Regions from separate parts of the Actinomadura miaoliensis genome, predicted to be linked through region 2. Evidence: predicted binding sites of a transcription regulator. Region 2 holds the regulator's gene; the other holds the start of a gene.

Region 1 (9,294 bases), on a different contig from region 2:
CGCTGGCCCTGGTGGAGGCCGTGCTGACACCCAACCCTCACGGTGAGCGGGTCCCCGACGAGCTGTATGCCGAGGCGTCCGCGCACTATGACGACAAGGCGCTCGCCACCCTCGTCATGGCGATCGGCCAGGTCTGCTTCTTCATCCCCCTCGCCGTCATCGGCAAGCCGCTCCCGGGCCTGTCACCCGCCGAGCAGTGGAGGGAGTGACACCCCCGGCCCAGGGTGAGGACACCGCGCCTCACCCTGGGCCACGGCCAGCCCGACCAGTCGCCACCAATCGCCGCGCGGGGAAGCCGTCCGCTCCGCGCAGTCATGTCCCTTGAGCTGAATCCCGGTCGCCGAGGAGGTCGCTCGGGGCCAGGATGGCGCGCGATTTTCGCTTGACTTACTGCTCAATTGAATAGATGGTTGGCTCCATGGAAAGTGGGTCCAGGCGTCCGTACCGCATGGGTGCCCGCGCGGCGGCCATGGAGGTCACGCGCACGCGCGTGCTGGAGGCGGCGGCCGCGCTGTGGATGCGGCGGTGGTACGACGACGTCACGCTGCAGCACGTCGCCGACGAGGCGGGTGTGTCGGTGCAGACGATCGTCAACCACTTCGGCGGCAAGGAGGGACTGGCCGACGCCGTCGCCGACTGGGTGACGTCGCAGACGGCGGTCAACCGTCAGGCGCCGACCGGTGATGTGGCGGCGATCGTGGCCGTGCTGTTCGCGGACTACGAGCGGCACGGCGACGCCAACGTGCTGTGGACCGCGCAGATGGACCGTGTCCCGGCGATCGCCCGCGCGGCCGCTCACGCGCGCAGCCAGCATCGGGCATGGCTGGAGCAGGTCTTCGCCGACCGCCTCCCCGCCCCGGGCCCCGCCCGCGAGCATGCGCTGAACCTGCACCACGCCGCCACGGACGTCTACCTGTGGAAGCTGTGGCGGCGCGACCTCGGCCTGTCGCGCCAGGACGCCGAACGCGCCATGTGCGACCTGTTGACCTCGATCGATCCCCGAAACAGACACGATGCCTAAGAACTTCCTGTTCGCCGTCTGGGCCGGCGGCGGAGCCGTGCCGCCCGTCCTGTCGGTCGCCCGCGCGCTGCGCGAACGCGGCCACGGCGTCCGGGTGCTGGCCGACAGGTCACTGCACGAGGAGGTCGCCGCCGCCGGCGCGGAGCCGATCGCCTGGACCACGGCGCCCCAGGGCGACACCACCGATCCGGCCAAGGACCTCATCAAGGACTTCGAGGCCCGCACGCCGCTGGGCGCGTTCGCGCGGCTGAGAGACCGCATCGTCTGCGGCCCCGCGGCCGAATACGCCCGGGACACGCTGGCCGAGCTGCGCGCCCGCCCCGCCGACGCGCTGGTCGCCGAGCACATGCTGCTCGGCGCGTTCACCGGCGGCGAGGCCGCCGGGATCCCGCTGGCCTCGCTGGTGACGACCATTTATCCCTTGCCCACCCCCGGAGCGCCACCGCCCGGCCCGGGCCTCACCCCCGCCACCGGCGCGCTGGGGCGCCTGCGCGATCGGGTCATGACCCAGCTGATGCTCAAACCGTGGGGGAAGGGACTGCCGGCGCTCAACGCCGCCCGCGACGCGGTCGGCCTGCCCCCGCTGGACTCGGTGATCGACGCGTTCGACCGCGTCGACCGCCTGCTCGTACTGTCCCCGCGCGCCCTCGACTACCCCGGCAGGCGCTTCCCCGCCTACCTGCGGCACGTCGGCCCACGGCTCGACGACCCGGCCTGGGCAGGGGAACCGCAACTGCCCGAGGGTGACGCGCCGCTGGCGCTGGCCAGCCTGAGCTCATCGTTCGTGAACCAGCGCACACTGCTGCAACGCATCGCCGAAGCCCTCGGCACACTGCCGGTGCGCGGGCTGCTGACCACCGGCCCGGCCGTGGACCCGGCGACGGTCCGCGCGCCCGGCAACGTCCTGGTCACCGCGACGGCACCGCACAGCATCGCGCTGCGCCACGCCGCGGTGACCATCACCCACGCCGGCCACGGAACGGCCGTCAAGTCCCTGGCCGCCGGAGTCCCCCTGGTCTGCGTGCCGCTGGGACGCGACCAGGGCGAGGTGGCACGGCATGTGGAACTCGCCGGCGCCGGGATCACCGTGAGCAAGAGCGCCTCACCCCGCACCGTCGCCCGCGCGGTCGACCGCGTCCTGCACGACCCGTCCTACCGGCGCGAGGCGCAGCGACTGGCAGCCGAGATCGCCGCCGAGACGGCCACCGACCGGGCAGTCGCCGAACTCGAGGCCCTCACCGAACGAGCGACCCGCACGGACGAGGACGCCCCCGGAGGCGGCACGGCCGAACCGTCCGGCCCCTCACGGACGTTGTCGAACTGACCCGCACATCCAGCGGCCACATCTCGCCAGACCCATCGAAGGCGTCGACGTCTCCCCGTCGATGATGGCCCGCGACGTCACCCCCACCCGCTTCGAGGCCGCCTGCCACGGTCACGTCCAGGGCGGGGGCGCCGGTGGCCAGGTGGTCGCCGTGCCACACGCCGTCCGCGCGAGGACGCTCGTCATGGGGCACCGTTCGGACGCACCAGGCAGGTCGTCGGGCAGGGTGACCGCGGCCAGAGACGGTCCCGGTGCGGTGGAGGGTGCGGTGCTGGAGCGGGTCAGCTCTCCGCGTCGGCGGTGAGCAGGAACGCGGGCGGGGACTGGTCCCAGCCCGGCACGTTCAGCGCGTTGAGCGCCGCGACGATCCGCTTTTCCTCGTAAAGGAAATGCGTCTCCATCAGCGCGGCGAGGCTGTCCAGCTCGCGCCGGACCGCGGCGGGGTCCGCCGCCTGGTCCAGCTCGGCGACCAGCGCCTGGAGCCGTCGCAGGGAGTCCTCCACCAACCGATGATCGCGGCGCAGCTCCTCCAGCACCGGGCGCAGTTCGGGGAACTGCTCGGCGACCTGGGGGAACGCGCCGTCGTCCTCACCCGTGTGGTGCCGGTTCAGCGCCGAGCAGAAGGTCAGGCAGTGCAACCGCAGTTCGCCGAGCCGCGCACCGCCGGCGAGATAGGCATCGACGCCCTCACGCAGCAGCGCCAGCTCCTCGCGGAGCCAGAGGTGCACTTCGATCAACTGGTTTCCGAACGCCACCAGGCGCCCGTGGGATCCGACCAAGTTCAGTCCATGGTTCCGGCGCCTCCATGCCCTCGGCGATCTCCTTGCCGGGTACACCGCGACGCTGGCAAGCGTTGTAGCAACCCCCAAATCCTCTGTCAAACGCATCGGCCGGGTCCGCAACGGTGCCGACAGGCCGCACCAGAGCCGCTTTGCCAGGCCAGACCGCGCAAGGACGGTCTGGCTGAGCTGAAGGAAGCACCTCCGCGTGCTCGCGGTCGGCACCGGTCAGGCCGCCGGCCTTGCCGCTGGCCGTGTCGAAGTTCTCCTCCCTCTCCACGTTGCCGGGCCCTCACGCAGAACCCTCATCTAGCCTCTAGAGGCACCCAGATTGAACTAACAGGTTCAATCAAGCTATCGTTTCGATTCAGATTTGATGGTGGGCGACGCCCGGACGGGCAGGGGAGGCGGCAGTGGGGAAGACAGTGGTGATCACTGGGGGGACGGACGGGATCGGGGCGGCGCTCGCCCGGGCGCTGTTCGCGCGCGGCGACCACGCCGTCGTCATCGGCACCGACCGTGACAAGGGGGACCGGCTCACCCGCGAGGCCGCGGACGCGCCCGGCGCCTGCACCTTCCTGCCCGCCGACCTGAGCCTGGTCGCCGACACCCGGCGCGTCATCGAGGAGATCACCGCGGCCCACACGGCGATCGACGGGCTGGTGCTGTGCGCGCGGTTCTTCCGGTCGCGACGGCGTGTCACCCCCGAAGGGTTCGAGGACAACTTCGCGCTGTTCTACCTCAGCCGCTTCCTGCTCGGCCACGGGCAGCGCGACGTCCTCGGCGAGGCGGGCGCACCCGTCATCGTCAACGTCGCCGGACCCGGCCACGACACTCCCATCGCCTGGGACGACCTGCAGAGCGCCCGCGGCTACGACGGTGTGCAGGCGATGTTCATGACCGGGCGGCTCAACGACCTGCTCGGCGTCTCCTTCGCCCAGGAGCACGGCCGCACGGTCCGCTACGTGCTGTTCCACCCCGGCACCACCGCGACCGGGTTCGCCGGTGACTACGACCCCGCCACGGCCGCCTTCATCGAACGCCAGAAGGCCCTCGCCAAGCCCGCCACCGACGTCGTCCCGCCCCTGCTGCGGCTCCTGGACCACCCGCCCGCCCAGCCGCTCACCGCGTTCCACCTGCACACCGAGATGAGCGTGGGCAACGGCCTGTTCTCACCCGCCGACGCCGCCCGCCTGGCCGACGTCACCGCGCGGCTGCTGGAACTCCACACGCCCTAGGCTCACAGCAGTGACAGCTGCTCCGGCTCGCCAGACGAGGGCTTACCAGGCGACAGCTCGCCAGGCGATGGCTCGCTGGACGACGGCTCGCCGGAGGTCTGGGGCCTGGCCGGGGCCGAGCCGCGGTGCCCGGGGGAACGGCGGTCGATGCCGTACTTGGCCGCCAGCTCCCGCACCCGCTGCGAGATCCGCTGCTGGAACTCGCGCGGCGCGTACGCGCCGCCCCGGTACAGCCGCGCGTACGGCGTCACCAGGTCGGGGTGGTGCTCGCGCAGCCACGCCAGGTACCACTCACGCGCCCCCGGCCGCAGGTGCAGCGTGATCGCCGTCACCGACGTGGCGCCCGCCTCGGCGATCCGGCGCACCGCCTCCTCCAGTTGCGCGGGGGAGTCACTCAGGTAGGGCAGCACCGGCCCCATCACCACCCCGCAGCGCACGCCCGCGTCGTTGAGCGCCGCGCACACCTCCAGCCGCTTGTCCGGCGCGGGCGTGCCCGGCTCCACCAGCCGCCACAGCTCCCGGTCGACCGACCCCACCGACACCGCCGTGCTGACCTCGGTGCGCTGGGCCGCCTCCACCAGCAACGGCAGGTCACGCAGGATCAGCGACCCCTTGGTCAGGATGGAGAACGGGTTGGCCGCGTCCCGCAGCGCCTCCAGGATCGGCGGCATCAGCCGGTAGCGTCCCTCGGCGCGCTGGTAGCAGTCGACGTTGGTGCCCATCGCGATGTGCTCGCCGCGCCAGCGCGGCGCCGCAAGCTCCCGCCGCACCAGCTCGCCCGCGTTCACCTTCACCACGATCTTCGAGTCGAAGTCGGCGCCCGCGTCCAGGTCCAGGTACTCGTGCGAGCGGCGCGCGAAGCAGTTGTGCGACACCACCCCGTCGGCGATGAAGTCCCCGGTGCCGGTGGTGATGTCGTACAGCGGCGCCTCCAGGCCCAGCGGCTCGACCGACACCACCGCCAGCGACGCGTCGCTGGCCACCGCCGCGCCCTCGACCGGCCACTTGCGTGTGGCCGCCGGGTCGACCGCGTGCAGGAACCGCAGCCGCTCCCGCACCCCGCCGGTGAGGCGGACACCGCGCGGCGCCGCCCCGGCGCAAGCGTCGGCGGTGAAGGTGAAGCCGAGCTCGGCCAGGGCGTCCTTCAGCCCGCCGAACATCTCGGTGCCGGCGACGGCGATCCGTGACACCGTGTGATCACCGTCGGCGCCGGTGTCGAACAGCCCGGCGAGCAGACCCGTGTGCCACGACCGCGACGGCGGTCGCGGCCATCGTGTCAGCCGCTCGACGGCGGCCACCGCCACGGCGCCGCGGACACCGATCCCCTCGGCGTGACGCTCCGCCGGCCCACGTGGCACCCGCTCGCGGGTGACAGGCCGGGCGCCGTCGCAGGCGACGCCGAAATGCTCCAGATACCGGCGCCCCCTGGCGAGCACGTCGGCCTCGCCCGCGGGCAGGCGGACCCGGTGCGGGCCGATGTGCCCCCGGCCGCGCAGGACCGCGCACAGGTATCCGCGGCGGTAGTCGTCGTCGACCTTCGGCGGCGTGGCGAAACGCCCGGTGCCGACCAGGTCGTCGCCCGGTGCCAGGTGCGGACGCCGCCGGGCCCCGGGCTCCCCGCCGGTGACGTGCCTCCAGCCGCGGCCGGTCAGAAACCGGTGGTCGCCGCTGGTGACGAGCCGGGTGCCGTCCCGCAGCGTGACCCGGTGGGCGGGCTTGACCGTCTGCCAGTGGTCGAGGACCTCCGTCACCACGTAACGGCGGTGGCGTCCCTCGCGGCGCGTGCCGTAGACGCGGTCACCGACGCGCACCTCCCGAAGAGGCTTGGTGCGGCCGTCGGCCATGAGGATCGGGGTGTCGCCGCCGCAGCAGTAGACGCACGCGTGCGAGCATCCGCGGTAGGGGTTGATGGTCCACTGGAACGGCATGCGGGACGCGGGCGGAACACGGTTGATGATCGAACGGGCCTGCACCTCGTAGAAGGTCATGCCGCGGAAACCGGGCGTGTCGAACGTGCGGGCGATCGCGCGCCGTTCGATCAGCGGTGCCACCGGGCCGGGCTCCGCACCGTCGTCGAGCCGCAGGTTGTCCCAGCGCATCGGCCCCACCCCCGTTCCATCGAACGTTTGGACGATAGAACGGACGTTCGAAGATCGCAACCCTGCGTGACCGCCCGCGGACGACGCCCGCACCGCACGGTCGGCGATAGAAAGGACGCTCGGAGGACGATCGGGGGCGATCGGGACGTCCGGGCATCACACGCGCATTCGCGTTTGGCGTCGAGCACGGCAACGGGTGCGTAACAATGGCTCGTCATGGTCTGGACGAACAAGGGGACGCCGGGTGCGCTCGCGCGGGCGCTGACCGCGGGCGCGCTGGCCACGGGAACGCTGACCGCGTCGGCCGGCTGCGTGCCGGTGCTGGGCGGCGCCGACGAACGCAGGGCGGGCGACAGGGCACCGGGCATCGCGGGCGCCGAATGCCCCGACGTGCCGCCGCCCGACGGGTCCAAGGGACGCCAGCTGCGCGGCATGTGGATCGCCACCGTCGGCAACATCGACTGGCCCAGGGACGGCCGCCGCGCCGCCGACCAGCAGAAGGCCGACTTCCGCCGGCTGCTGGACAACGCGCGCGCGATGAACCTCAACGCGGTGTTCGTGCAGATCCGCCCCAACTCCGACGCCTTCTACGACTCCCCGTACGAGCCGTGGTCGCAGTGGATCACCGGGACGCCCGGCAAGGACCCCGGCTACGACGTGCTGAAGTTCATGCTGGACGAGGCGCACGCCCGCGGCCTGGAGTTCCACGCCTGGTTCAACCCCTACCGGGTGAGCCGCCAGAGCGACCTGAAGAAGCTCGCGCCCGACAGCCCCGCCCGCCGCAACCCCGGCTGGGTGCGCAAGTACGGCAAGGGCCTGTGGTACGACCCGGGCCTGCCCGAGGTGCGGGACCTGGTCGTCAAGGCCGTGATGGACGTGGTCCGCAAGTACGACATCGACGCGGTCCACTTCGACGACTACTTCTACCCCTACCCCGAGGCCGGCGCGGGGGAGTTCCCCGACCAGGCCACCTACAAGACCTACGGCAAGGGGATGGGCAAGGACGACTGGCGCCGCCACAACGTCGACACCCTCGTCAGGACCGTGTCCGAACGCGTCCACCAGGCCAAGCCGTGGGTGCGTTTCGGCATCAGCCCGTTCGGGGTGTGGCGCAACGACAGCAGCGACCCCGACGGGTCGCCCACGCGCGCGCTGCAGAGCTACGACGACATCCACGCCGACACCCGCAAATGGATCCGCGAAGGGTGGGTCGACTACGTCACGCCCCAGCTGTACTGGACGATCGGTGACGCGCGCGCCGACTACGCCAAGCTGGTGGAGTGGTGGGCCCGCCAGGTGCGGGGCACCAAGGTGCAACTGACGATCGGGCAAGCCGCCTACCGCGTCGGGGAGGACGCGGTCTGGCGCAAGCCCGAGGAGCTGTCGCGGCACCTGAAGCTCAACGCCCGCTACCCGCAGGTGCGCGGCGACGTGTTCTTCAGCGCCTCGGACCTGGCGGAGAACCGGCACGGGTTCGCCGCCCGCCTGCGTAAGGACCACTACGGGACTCCCGCGCTGCCGCCCGTGGCGCCCGCGGCCGATGACAAGAGCAAGGCGGGGGACGGCCCCGCGCCCGCTCACGGTGTGCGGGCCGAGGGCGCCGACGGCGGTGTGCGCGTCACGTGGGGCGCCTCCGAGGACGCGGTGGGCTACGCGGTGTACCGGGTGGACGGCGAGCGTCCCGCGTGCGCCCCCGTCACGGCGGGGACGTTGCTGACGGCGGTGCGCGGCGGCGGCATCCTCGACCCGACCGCCAAGGCCGGCCGCACCTACACCTACTACGTCACGGCCCTGGACCGGATGCAGCGTGAGAGCGCTCCCGCACGGGGCGCGACGGTTACCGCCCGACGGGGATAATGATCTTGCTGCCGGGGCAAGAACAAGGCACTTCAACCCGCCCCCGGAGGTATGGCATGGCGCTGTCGATGGAGGAGCAGCGGATCCTCGCCGAGATCGAGACCCGCCTCAGCGAGGACGACCCGCGGCTGGCCCATCGTCTGTCGAAAGCGGGCGCGAAGGTGGGCCGGGCGCGGCGGCGCCGCCGGATCCGCCTGATCGCGGCCGTGGCGGTCGCGGTGTTCGCGGTGCTGACGGCGGTGGCCGCGGCGGTGCTCACCGCGATCTCGTAGCAGGACGGGTGTTGCGGCGGGTTCCGCTCGTCACACCCGCCCTGCTATGAGAGGCCCCGGCGGGCGTATCGCCCGCCGGGGCCCTGACGTTCAGGCCGGTGTGGTGGTCGCCTCGCGGCGAAAGGCACAACGAAGCTCCTGCCCGAGCCGTACGGCCCGGCGGTATTCCTCGAAGGCAAAGGGTAGAGCCCGGGGGACACATGCCACACCGACACCCACCACGATAACGGCATCGGGGGAGTGCTCATTCCCATCGGGGTGCGCCACGGCCACCTGACCCGGCAGTGAGGGTTGTGTGAGGCGCGTGCACCCGCCCGGTCCGGGCGGCGTCCCACCTTGTGCACGGCCGGGGTGCGAACGTCCCTGACCGCCGCCGACACGGGGTGCTCGCGGCACGGCCAGATCCGTCCATCGCACGAGTCGTACGGCGGGCGGAACGGGAACGACCTGGAGTGACGCGGGAACCGCCACAGGTGAGGAGTCCGGCAGTGGCCGCCAACACCGACATGGAGACCGACGGACCGGCACGCAGGGCGGCGCGGGCCGCGACCTGGGAGCTGGCCCCCGAGACCCCCGCCGCCGCCCACGCCCGCGCCCTCACTGCACGCGCGCTGCGCTCGTGGCGGGTGACCGACGCCACCGACGTCGACGACGTCGTCCTCATGATCGACGAGCTGGTCGCCAACGCCGTCGTGCACGGCGCC
Region 2 (9,294 bases):
CGGGCACGACCGGCGGCGCCGGATGGCCGATCCGTCGTCGGTGGAGCGGCTGTCGATCACCTTGGTGTCAGGGTTGCGGCAGAACGGGCAGTGCACGCGTTCCCTCCTCCCCTGACAGATCAAGCCACACGAGAAATCGTCACCCACAAGACACAACTTGTGGTTAATGACACCCGTGTAACTACTAGATGTTGTGGTCAACCGTAGGACGCCCGGAGGGGCAACGCAACCTGGATCACGACCCCCGTCAGTAGACCCTCGTCACACCGGGCCCGCGAACCCCGCCTCGGCGTGTCGCTTCCACCGACCCCCAAGAACCCCCACAAACCACCCAAACCCCCTTTGCCGTAAGGCTTCTCGCATCCCCCGCCGAAGCCTTCGGGCGGGAGGTCGCCTCGCACGGTGAGGCCAACCCACAAGTCCCCAAAAATCGCCACATCACTACAGCCAGCCCGCCGCGATGGATGACGGCGGGCCGGGAGCGACCGTACTCCAGCGAAGCGGGTGCGAGCGGCGGATACGGATGGATGGAGGCGACCGTGAAAACGGTGAACGAGCACGGCGGCGGCAGATCTGGCCGTGGGAGCCCTGGCCGTGTCCAGCGCGACGCCGCGCGAGCTGGGCCGACGCCCTGGCCCAGACCCGGCGGGGCAGCGGCCGCCATGGCCGTGACCGCGTGCAATACGCTGCGCGAGGCGGGCCGACGCCCTGGCCTCACACCCGGCGGGCAGCGGCTGCCATGGCCGTGACCGAGCGCACTACGCCGCGCGAGCTGGGGCGACGCCCTGGCCCAGACCCGGCGGGCGGCGGCTGTCGTGGTCGTGACCGCGTGCACTACGCCGCCCGGGTCTGGGCAGTAGCGGCTCGGCCCCTCAGGCTGGTGGGGCCGAGCCATCGGTGTTCGCCTCGCGCCCCGTCGGCAGAGCAGGGCGTACCGCTCCGGCTTGGTGGGGAGAGTGAGGCGGCTGCCGCCGCAGGAGCGCGACAGCCGCTACGGCGTGAAAGCGGAGGTTAGTCGTTGGCGGGGAGGCGCAGGCGCTGGCCTGGGCGGACGATTGTCGTGGACAGGTTGTTGAGGTCCATGATGCGGCGGACCAGCAGGTGGGTGTCGTCGCGGGGGCGTTCCCGTCGGGCGATCGTCCACAGGGAGTCGCCGTTGCCGACGACGACCGTCTTGCCCGGGCGCACGCCGGGGTCGGACGCGTCGGGGCCGCCGGCGCCCGCGCGGGCCGTCGCGGTCAGCCACAACGCGACCAGGAGCGGCACCGCCAGCAGGCCGATCATCACGATGCGGCCGCGCCGCGTCAGCCGCAGATCGTCCCACGCGCCCTCCGCCGGAGCCCCCAGGGGCGGCGGTGCGTGCTGGATGTGTGTGGTGAGGGCCGGAGCTTCGGCCGTTATGCAGTGTGGGTGGAGCGAACCCGCCATCTCGGTCCCCTTCGTGACCGACAGCCGATCTTCGAATGCATATTCGATCGAACGTCTGTACGATGTTGTACCGCAGCCCCCCGAGAAACGCGAGTACATTCTTCGAACAATTGTTTGATCATTGCAGCCGGACGCGATAACGTTCGGCAAGGAGTGACGGAGCGAGCGTCGGGAGGCGACGAGCGATGACCAAGGTCCGGGAGCTGCCCGACGGCCCCATGGACGAGGCGGGCCTGACCCAGCGGCAGCGCATGGTGCTGGAGGTGATCCGCGACTCGGTGCAGCGTCGCGGCTACCCGCCCTCGATGCGCGAGATCGGCGAGGCCGTCGGCCTGACCAGCACCTCCAGCGTGTCGCACCAGCTGCGCGCGCTGCAGCGCAAGGGATACCTGCGCCGCGACCCCAACCGGCCGCGCGCCGTCGAGGTGCGGGTCCCGGGCGCCACGCCGGTGCGCACCGACACCGAGAACTTCGACGCGCCCGGCGCCGGCCAGGACACCGCGCCGCGTCCCGCCCCCGCCTACGTGCCGCTGGTGGGACGGATCGCCGCCGGTGGGCCGATCCTGGCCGAGGAGGCCGTCGAGGACGTGTTCACCCTGCCCAAGCAGCTCGTCGGCGAGGGCACCCACTTCCTGCTGAAGGTCACCGGCGACTCGATGATCGACGCGGCGATCGCCGACGGCGACTGGGTCGTGGTGCGCCAGCAGCCGGTGGCCGAGCAGGGCGACATCGTCGCCGCGATGATCGACGGCGAGGCCACCGTCAAGACATTCAAGCGCCGCGACGGTCACATCTGGCTGGTCCCCCAGAACCCGGCCTACGAGCCGATCCCCGGCGACGAGGCGTCCATCCTGGGCCGCGTCGTCGCCGTCCTGCGCAAGATGTGACGTCCCGGCCCGGCGCGGCCAGGTCACTCCCGCGCGCCCGTCACCGGCCCCCAGGGCGGTGGCGGGCGTTCGCATGCGCCCCGCGCTGTGCGCAGGAGGCGTCATCTCGACAACCGCGTGCGGACGCACTCGTCTCCACCCATTCCAGTTCCAGCTCGTCCACGAGCGCCGCTCGGCGCCCGCGCCCAGGCGCGCCTGCCAGGCCAGGCCGAGACACGGCCGCGGCGGTGGTTCTCCGCTCGCGGCCGTCAGGCTCGGATTCGGGCCCGCCGGTGCCTGGACCGCGGGCTGCGCGGCCGATGCGCCGCGTCAGCCGGGCGGCTCTCCCGGGGCGCGGACGCGGGACGGGCCGACGCCGGCCAGTCCCGCCAGGGCCGGATGGACCCGGCCCACATCGACTGTAATGATCTCGTACTCGGCCACGCCCGCGCAGACGAACGGGTCATTCTCGGCGATCTTTTCGATCTCGGCGCGGTCGGTCCCGCGCGCGATGATCGCGCCGCCGTGCTCGGACGGCACCGTCTGGCCCGAGGCCAGGAACGTGCCCGCCCGGTGGTGGCGTTCCAGGTACGCCACGTGGGCGGGCACGTGCGGCTCGACCTCGTCCTCGGTGCCGCGGTAGCGCAGCAGCAGGAGGTGCAGCGTGCTCATTTGGCGGGCACGATGTTCACGATCTTGGGCGGACGGACGATGACGCGCTGGATCCGTGCGCCGGCCAGGGCCTCGTTGACCTTGGCGGAGGCCAGCGCCAGCCGCTCCAGCTCGTCCTCGGCGATGTCGGGCGGCACCTCCAGGCGGTCGCGGACCTTGCCCGCGACCTGCACCACGCAGGTCACCGACTCGCGCACCAGCAGGGACGGGTCGGCCGCCGGCCAGCCCGCGGTCGCCACCGACGGCTCACGGCCCAGCCGCTCCCACGCCTCCTCGGCGGTGTAGGGGGCGAACAGCGACAGCAGCACCGCGATCGTCTCGGCGGCCTCCCGGACGGCCGGGTCGGCGGGGCCGGGGCCCTCGTCGATGGCGCGGCGGGTGGCGCTGACCAGCGTCATCAGCCGGGCGATCGCCACGTTGTAGCGGTGCTGCTCGATCAGCGTGGTGGCCTCGTCGATGGTGCGGTGGGTGACGCGCCGCAGGTCGACCGAGCCGGCCGCGGGGTCGGTGCCGGGTGCGGACGTCACGTCGGTGGCGATGCGGTGCACGCGCGTCAGGAACTTGGCCATGCCGGGCTGCGACACGTCGGCCCAGTCGATGTCGTCCTCGGGCGGCCCGGAGAACAGCATCGCCAGGCGCACCACGTCGACGCCCCACTGCTCGATCTGCTCGCCCAGGTCGACCATGTTGCCCAGCGACTTGGACATCGCCTTGCCGTTCAGGATCACCTGGCCCTGGTTGACCAGGCGGGTGAACGGCTCGGTGAAGTCGATCATGCCCAGGTCGTACAGCACCTTGGTGAAGAACCGGCTGTACAGCAGGTGCAGGATGGCGTGCTCGACGCCGCCGGTGTACTGGTCGACCGGCATCCACTTGCGGACCTGCTCGACGTCGAACGGCCCGTCCTCGTACGTCGGCGAGCAGTACCGGAAGTAGTACCAGGACGAGTCGACGAAGGTGTCCATGGTGTCGCTGTCGCGCTTGGCCGCGCCGCCGCACTTGGGGCACTCGACGTTGACCCAGTTCTCGGCGGCGGCCAGCGGCGAGGTGCCCTTGGGCCTCAGGTCGGCGCCGCGCAGGTCGTCGGGCAGCCGCACCGGCAGCTGGTCGTCCGGCACCGGGACCTCGCCGCAGGACGGGCAGTGCACGATCGGGATCGGGCAGCCCCAGAACCGCTGCCGGGACACCAGCCAGTCGCGCAGCCGGAAGTTGACCGCGGCCTTGCCCAGGCCCTTCTCCTCCAGGATCTCGATGATCCGGGTGATCGCGTCGGCCTTGTTCAGCCCGTCGATGGGGCCGGAGTTGACGATGCGCCCATCGCCCGTGGTGGCCACGCCGGTCTCGGCCGGGTCGGGCTGGCCGGTCTCGACCACCACGCGCACCGGCAGCCCGAACTTCAGCGCGAAGTCCAGGTCGCGCTGGTCGTGCGCGGGAACGGCCATGATCGCGCCGTGGCCGTACTCGGCCAGCACGTAGTCGGACGCCCAGATCGGGATGCGCTCGCCGTTGACCGGATTGATCGCGTACCGGCCCAGGAACACGCCGGTCTTCTCGCGCTCGGTGGACAGCCGCTCGATCTCGCTCTCGTGGGAGACCTGCTCGCGGTAGGCCTCGAACGCGGCGCGCTGCTCGGGGGCGCAGATCTCCTCGGCCAGCTCGGCGTCGGCGGCCACCACCATGAAGGTGGCCCCGTGCAGGGTGTCGGGGCGGGTGGTGTAGACGGTGACCGGCTGGTCGCGGCCCTCGATGACGAAGTCGACGTCGGCGCCGGTGGAGCGGCCGATCCAGTTGCGCTGCATCAGCAGCACCCGGTCGGGCCACTTGCCCTCCAGGGCGGCCATGTCGTCCAGCAGCCGGTCCGCGTAATCGGTGATCTTGAAGTACCACTGGGTCAGCACGCGCCGCTCGACCAGCGTGCCGCAGCGCTCGCAGTGGCCGCCGATGACCTGCTCGTTGGCCAGCACGGTCTGGTCCTTGGGACACCAGTTGACCCGGCCGCCGCGCCGGTAGGCCAGCCCGCGCTCGTAGAAGCGCAGGAACAGCCACTGCGTCCACCGGTAGTACTCGGGGTCGGAGGTGTGCAGCCGCCGCGACCAGTCGAAGGACGGGGCGTACCGCCGGAACGACGCCTCCTGGGTCGCGATGTTGTCGTAGGTCCACCGCACCGGGTCCGCGTTGTGCTTGATCGCGGCGTTCTCGGCGGGCAGGCCGAAGGAGTCCCAGCCCATGGGGTGCAGGACGTTGTAGCCGCGCTGCGTCCAGTAGCGGGCGGCCACGTCGCCGATGGCGTAGGCCTCGGCGTGCCCCATGTGCAGGTCGCCCGAGGGGTAGGGGAACATGTCCAGCGCGTAGCGGCGCTCGCGGCCGTCGTCCTCCTCGACCACCTTGAACGGGTCGAGCTCCGCCCAGCGGGCCTGCCACTTCTGCTGAATGGCCCGGGGGTCGTACCCGTCGTTCAGGGAGGCGGGCCCCCCTGAACCTCCCGGCGTGGCGCGGGAGGTGTCGTCGCTGCTCACGGTCGCTACTCCACTGGTCCTCTTGGTACCGAACGGCTCTGGCTGCGGGGCCTCGGCTGGTGCGCTGCCGGTTCCGGGAGACGATCCCCGGCCCCCGGCGGCCCCGCCGAAGGACAAACACGAAACGACCCCTCGCCAATGGAGGGGTCGCCGCGCCGACTGGTTCGTCCGTCAGCGCGGCCGGCTGAGAAGCAGCCTTCCTGTCCGCATATACCAAGACTAGCGCAGAAGCAAGGCGGGGCGGGGACGCACCCGGACACACGTCCCGAGGGAGGCGTGCGGCCGGAAGGCCCGGGCTCGGCGGAATTGGGTCTTGACGGCGCGGCGGCGGCCGCTAATCTCAGAAATCGATAGGAAGGTTTCCTATTAGAAGCCGCGCCGGTCTCCCACCCCGCCAGGAGGAACGCGCATGCCCCGCAAGAGCTCCCTCGCCGTCGCCGCGGCCGTCGCCGTCGGCCTGCCCCTGGTCAGCGCCGCGCCCGCGTTCGCGCACGGCTACACCACCTCCCCCGTCAGCCGTGCCCTGCACTGCAAGCAGGGCACCGTCCAGAACTGCGGCCCCATCCAGTGGGAGCCGCAGAGCGTCGAGGGCCCCAAGGGCTTCCCCCAGTCCGGGCCCGCGGACGGCATGATCTGCGCCGGCGGCGACAGCCGCTGGGCACCGCTGGACGACCCGCGCGGCGGCCAGTGGCCCGCCACGCAGGTCAGGTCCGGCCAGTCGTTCACCTTCAGCTGGAACCTCACCGCCGCGCACGCCACCACCTCGTTCCGCTACTTCATCACCCGCAACGGCTGGAACCCGACCCAGCGGCTCACCCGGTCCGCCCTGGACCCGGCACCGTTCCTGCAGCAGAACTACGGCGGCAAGCAGCCGCCGTCGAACGTGTCGCACACCGGCACCCTGCCCGCCAAGTCCGGCCGCCACGTCATCCTGGCCGTCTGGGACATCGCCGACACGGGCAACGCCTTCTACCAGTGCGCCGACGTCAACTTCGGCTGATCCGACCGGCCTCCTCCCCGCGGCGGCCTGCCGTCCCCTCCCCGGCAGGCCGCCGCCGCGCACCCGCCGGCCCGGTTGGATAACCGCCCGGTCACATTTGCCGGGGCGCGCGAAAAGGGCTCGTCACAGGGGTGCGCGGACGGGGCGCCATCCAGCAGGATGGGCGCAACCGTTCGTAGACTCGCCGGTAACAACCGCTCGGTGACGCCCCGCGCTGAGGAGTGCCATGCTCAACCTCTCGGTCCTGCTGGAGGACGCCGCTCGCAAGTCGCCCGACCGTGACGCCGTCGTGTTCGGCGACATGCGGCTGTCGTACGCGACGATCGACACCATCGCCAACCAGGTGGCGAACCTGCTGCGCGCACGCGGGATCGGACCGGGGGACAAGGTCGCGCTGTCGTGTCCCAACGTGCCGTACTTCCCGATGGTGTACTTCGGGATCCTCAAGGCGGGCGCGGCGGTCGTCCCGCTGAACGTGCTCCTCAAGCCGCGCGAGATCGCCTACCACCTGGACGACTCCGGCGCCAGGGCGCTGTTCGCGTTCGAGGGCACCCCCGAGCTGCCGCTCGGTGAGATGGGGCGCGCCGGGTTCCAGCAGGCCGCCGGGTGCGAGCACCTGTTCCTCATGACGGCCGACCCGGGGGCCGCCGAGTCGCCGTACGAGGACGCCGAGCTGTTCTGGCCCGCGGTCGGGGCGCAGCCGGGCACCTGCGAGCCCGCGCAGACGTCCGCCGAGGACACCGCGGTGATCCTCTACACCAGCGGCACCACCGGGCAGCCCAAGGGCGCCGAGCTGTCCCACATGAACATGCTGATGAACGCGTTCGTGTCGGACGCCATGTTCCACCGCACCGACCACGACGTGTCGCTGATGACCCTGCCGATGTTCCACGCCTTCGGGCAGTCCTGCGTGATGAACGTGGGCATCCGGCGCCGCGCCACGCTGGTGCTGCAGCCCCGGTTCGAGCCCGCCGAGGCGCTGCGGCTGATGGCCAGGGAGAAGGTCACCATCTTCGCGGGCGTCCCGACGATGTACTGGGCGCTGCTGTCCGACCAGGGCACGGTCCCGACCGAGGACGTGACGCGGCACCTGCACACCTGCGTGTCGGGCGGGGCGTCCCTGCCGCTGGAGGTGCTCAAGGGCTTCGAGGCCAAGTTCGGCGTCAAGGTCCTCGAAGGGTACGGGCTGTCGGAGACCTCGCCGGTGGCCTCGTTCAACCAGGCGGACGTCGGCCTGAAGCCCGGCTCGATCGGCACCCCCATCTGGGGCGTGGAGATGAAGCTGATCGACGGCGAGTGGAAGACGATCGAGGGCGAGGGGCCGGGCGAGATCGCGGTGCGCGGCCACAACGTCATGAAGGGCTACCACGGCCGTCCCGAGGCCACCGAGGAGGCGATCCGGGACGGCTGGTTCCGCACCGGCGACATCGCCCGCCGCGACGAGGACGGCTTCTACTTCATCGTCGACCGCTCCAAGGACATGATCATCCGCGGTGGCTTCAACGTGTACCCGCGGGAGATCGAAGAGGTCCTGATGACCCACCCGCAGGTCTCGCTGGCCGCGGTGGTGGGCGTGCCGCACGACAGCCACGGCGAGGAGATCAAGGCGTACGTGATCCGCACCCCGGACGCCACGATCACCGAGGACGAGCTGGTCGCCTGGGGCAGGGAGCAGTTCGCCGCCTACAAGTACCCGCGGATCGTGGAGTTCCGCGACGAGCTGCCGATGACCGCCACCGGCAAGATCCTCAAGCGCGAGCTGCGCTGACCCCAGCCGAGTCCGCCCACCGCCCCCGGCCGCGCCGCCGTCAGGGGCGGTGGGCGGGCCGCATGCCCGGTGGGCCGACGACGCGCGACAGCGCGAGCGCCTCGTGCGAGGAGGTGCCGGGCGCTGCGACGCAGAGGACGACGGTCCCGTTCTAGAACAGGACGTGCTCCTCGGCGAAGCCGTAGAAGGCGACGCGGCCGTTGGCCAGCAGGCGCCGGTCGTCGGGCTGCCAGGTGTGCTTGGAAGGGTCGGCGTGCCGGACGGTGACGAACGAGTACCGGTCGGCCGCGTACAACCGGACGCCGTCACCGCGCAGCCGCCGGAACAGGTCGGTGTCCTCGCCGCGCGGCAGGTCGGCGAACCGGTAGGTCCTCAGCAGGTCCGCCTCGGCCAGCAGGGCGCCGCCGCGCAGGTGGTCGACGTGGCGGTGCTCGTGGTCGGGCCAGCGCAGCACCGTCGCGCCCACCGACTCCAGGTAGGCGTAGTGGGCGAGCTTGCCGACCACGCCCGCGTCGGCGTAGGAGAACGCGGCGACCAGGTCGGCGACGTAGTGCGGGCCGTACAGCTCGTCGTCGTCCATCTTGCCGACGTAGGCGCCGCCGGCCGCGTCCAGGCCGAGGTTCAGGCAGGCGCCGAGCGGCAGTGACCGGTCGGCGGTCAGCACCACGACGTCGTCGAGCCCGGCCTCGCGGGCCCGCTTCTCGACGGCCGCGGTCTCCACGTCGAGGCCGTGCAGCACGATGACCAGCTGCAGGGGACGCCAGGTCTGCCGCGCGGTCTGGGCGATGGCGTGGTCGATCTGGCCGGGACGGTTCGTCGACAGCACCAGCGAGACGGGCGGCGGCACGATGGGGGCGGGGTCGCGCAGGCCGACCGCCTCCAGGAGGGTGCCGACGCGGTGCCGGTAGGTGTGCGCGGCGTGGACGTCGCGCCACGCCAGATGGGCCTGCCGGTCGCGCAGTTCGGGAGCGGCGAGCAGCGCGCGCAGCACGGTCCGTCCCTCGTCGGCGTCCGCGACCGCGGGCCCGAACCCGGGTGCCGACC

What was found. Region 2 encodes LexA, which represses DNA repair genes until DNA is damaged. Its sites were predicted from a motif close to TCGAACANNTGTTCGA; they were not measured.
Region 1: the regulator LexA is predicted to act here: its motif matches at 6,497-6,512, upstream of ABD811_RS13610 (intein-containing Rv2578c family radical SAM protein).

The regions. Positions count from the first base shown of each region.
Region 1 covers NZ_BAAAZG010000016.1:190,881-200,174, reverse strand. The annotation lists gene ABD811_RS13635 (carboxymuconolactone decarboxylase family protein) at 1-209, shown strand, start outside; gene ABD811_RS13630 (TetR/AcrR family transcriptional regulator) at 419-1,021, shown strand; gene ABD811_RS13625 (glycosyltransferase) at 1,014-2,345, shown strand; gene ABD811_RS13620 (hemerythrin domain-containing protein) at 2,627-3,124, opposite strand; gene ABD811_RS13615 (SDR family NAD(P)-dependent oxidoreductase) at 3,538-4,362, shown strand; gene ABD811_RS13610 (intein-containing Rv2578c family radical SAM protein) at 4,365-6,461, opposite strand; gene ABD811_RS13605 (glycoside hydrolase family 10-like protein) at 6,678-8,318, shown strand; gene ABD811_RS13600 (DUF3040 domain-containing protein) at 8,375-8,590, shown strand; gene ABD811_RS13595 (ATP-binding protein) at 9,079-9,294, shown strand, end outside.
Region 2 covers NZ_BAAAZG010000018.1:235,481-244,774, forward strand. The annotation lists gene nrdR (transcriptional regulator NrdR) at 1-96, opposite strand, end outside; gene ABD811_RS15755 (LysM peptidoglycan-binding domain-containing protein) at 1,012-1,428, opposite strand; gene lexA (transcriptional repressor LexA) at 1,614-2,315, shown strand; gene ABD811_RS15765 (YciI family protein) at 2,625-2,966, opposite strand; gene leuS (leucine--tRNA ligase) at 2,963-5,425, opposite strand; gene ABD811_RS15775 (lytic polysaccharide monooxygenase auxiliary activity family 9 protein) at 5,892-6,482, shown strand; gene ABD811_RS15780 (long-chain-fatty-acid--CoA ligase) at 6,709-8,250, shown strand; gene ABD811_RS15785 (glycosyltransferase) at 8,402-9,294, opposite strand, start outside.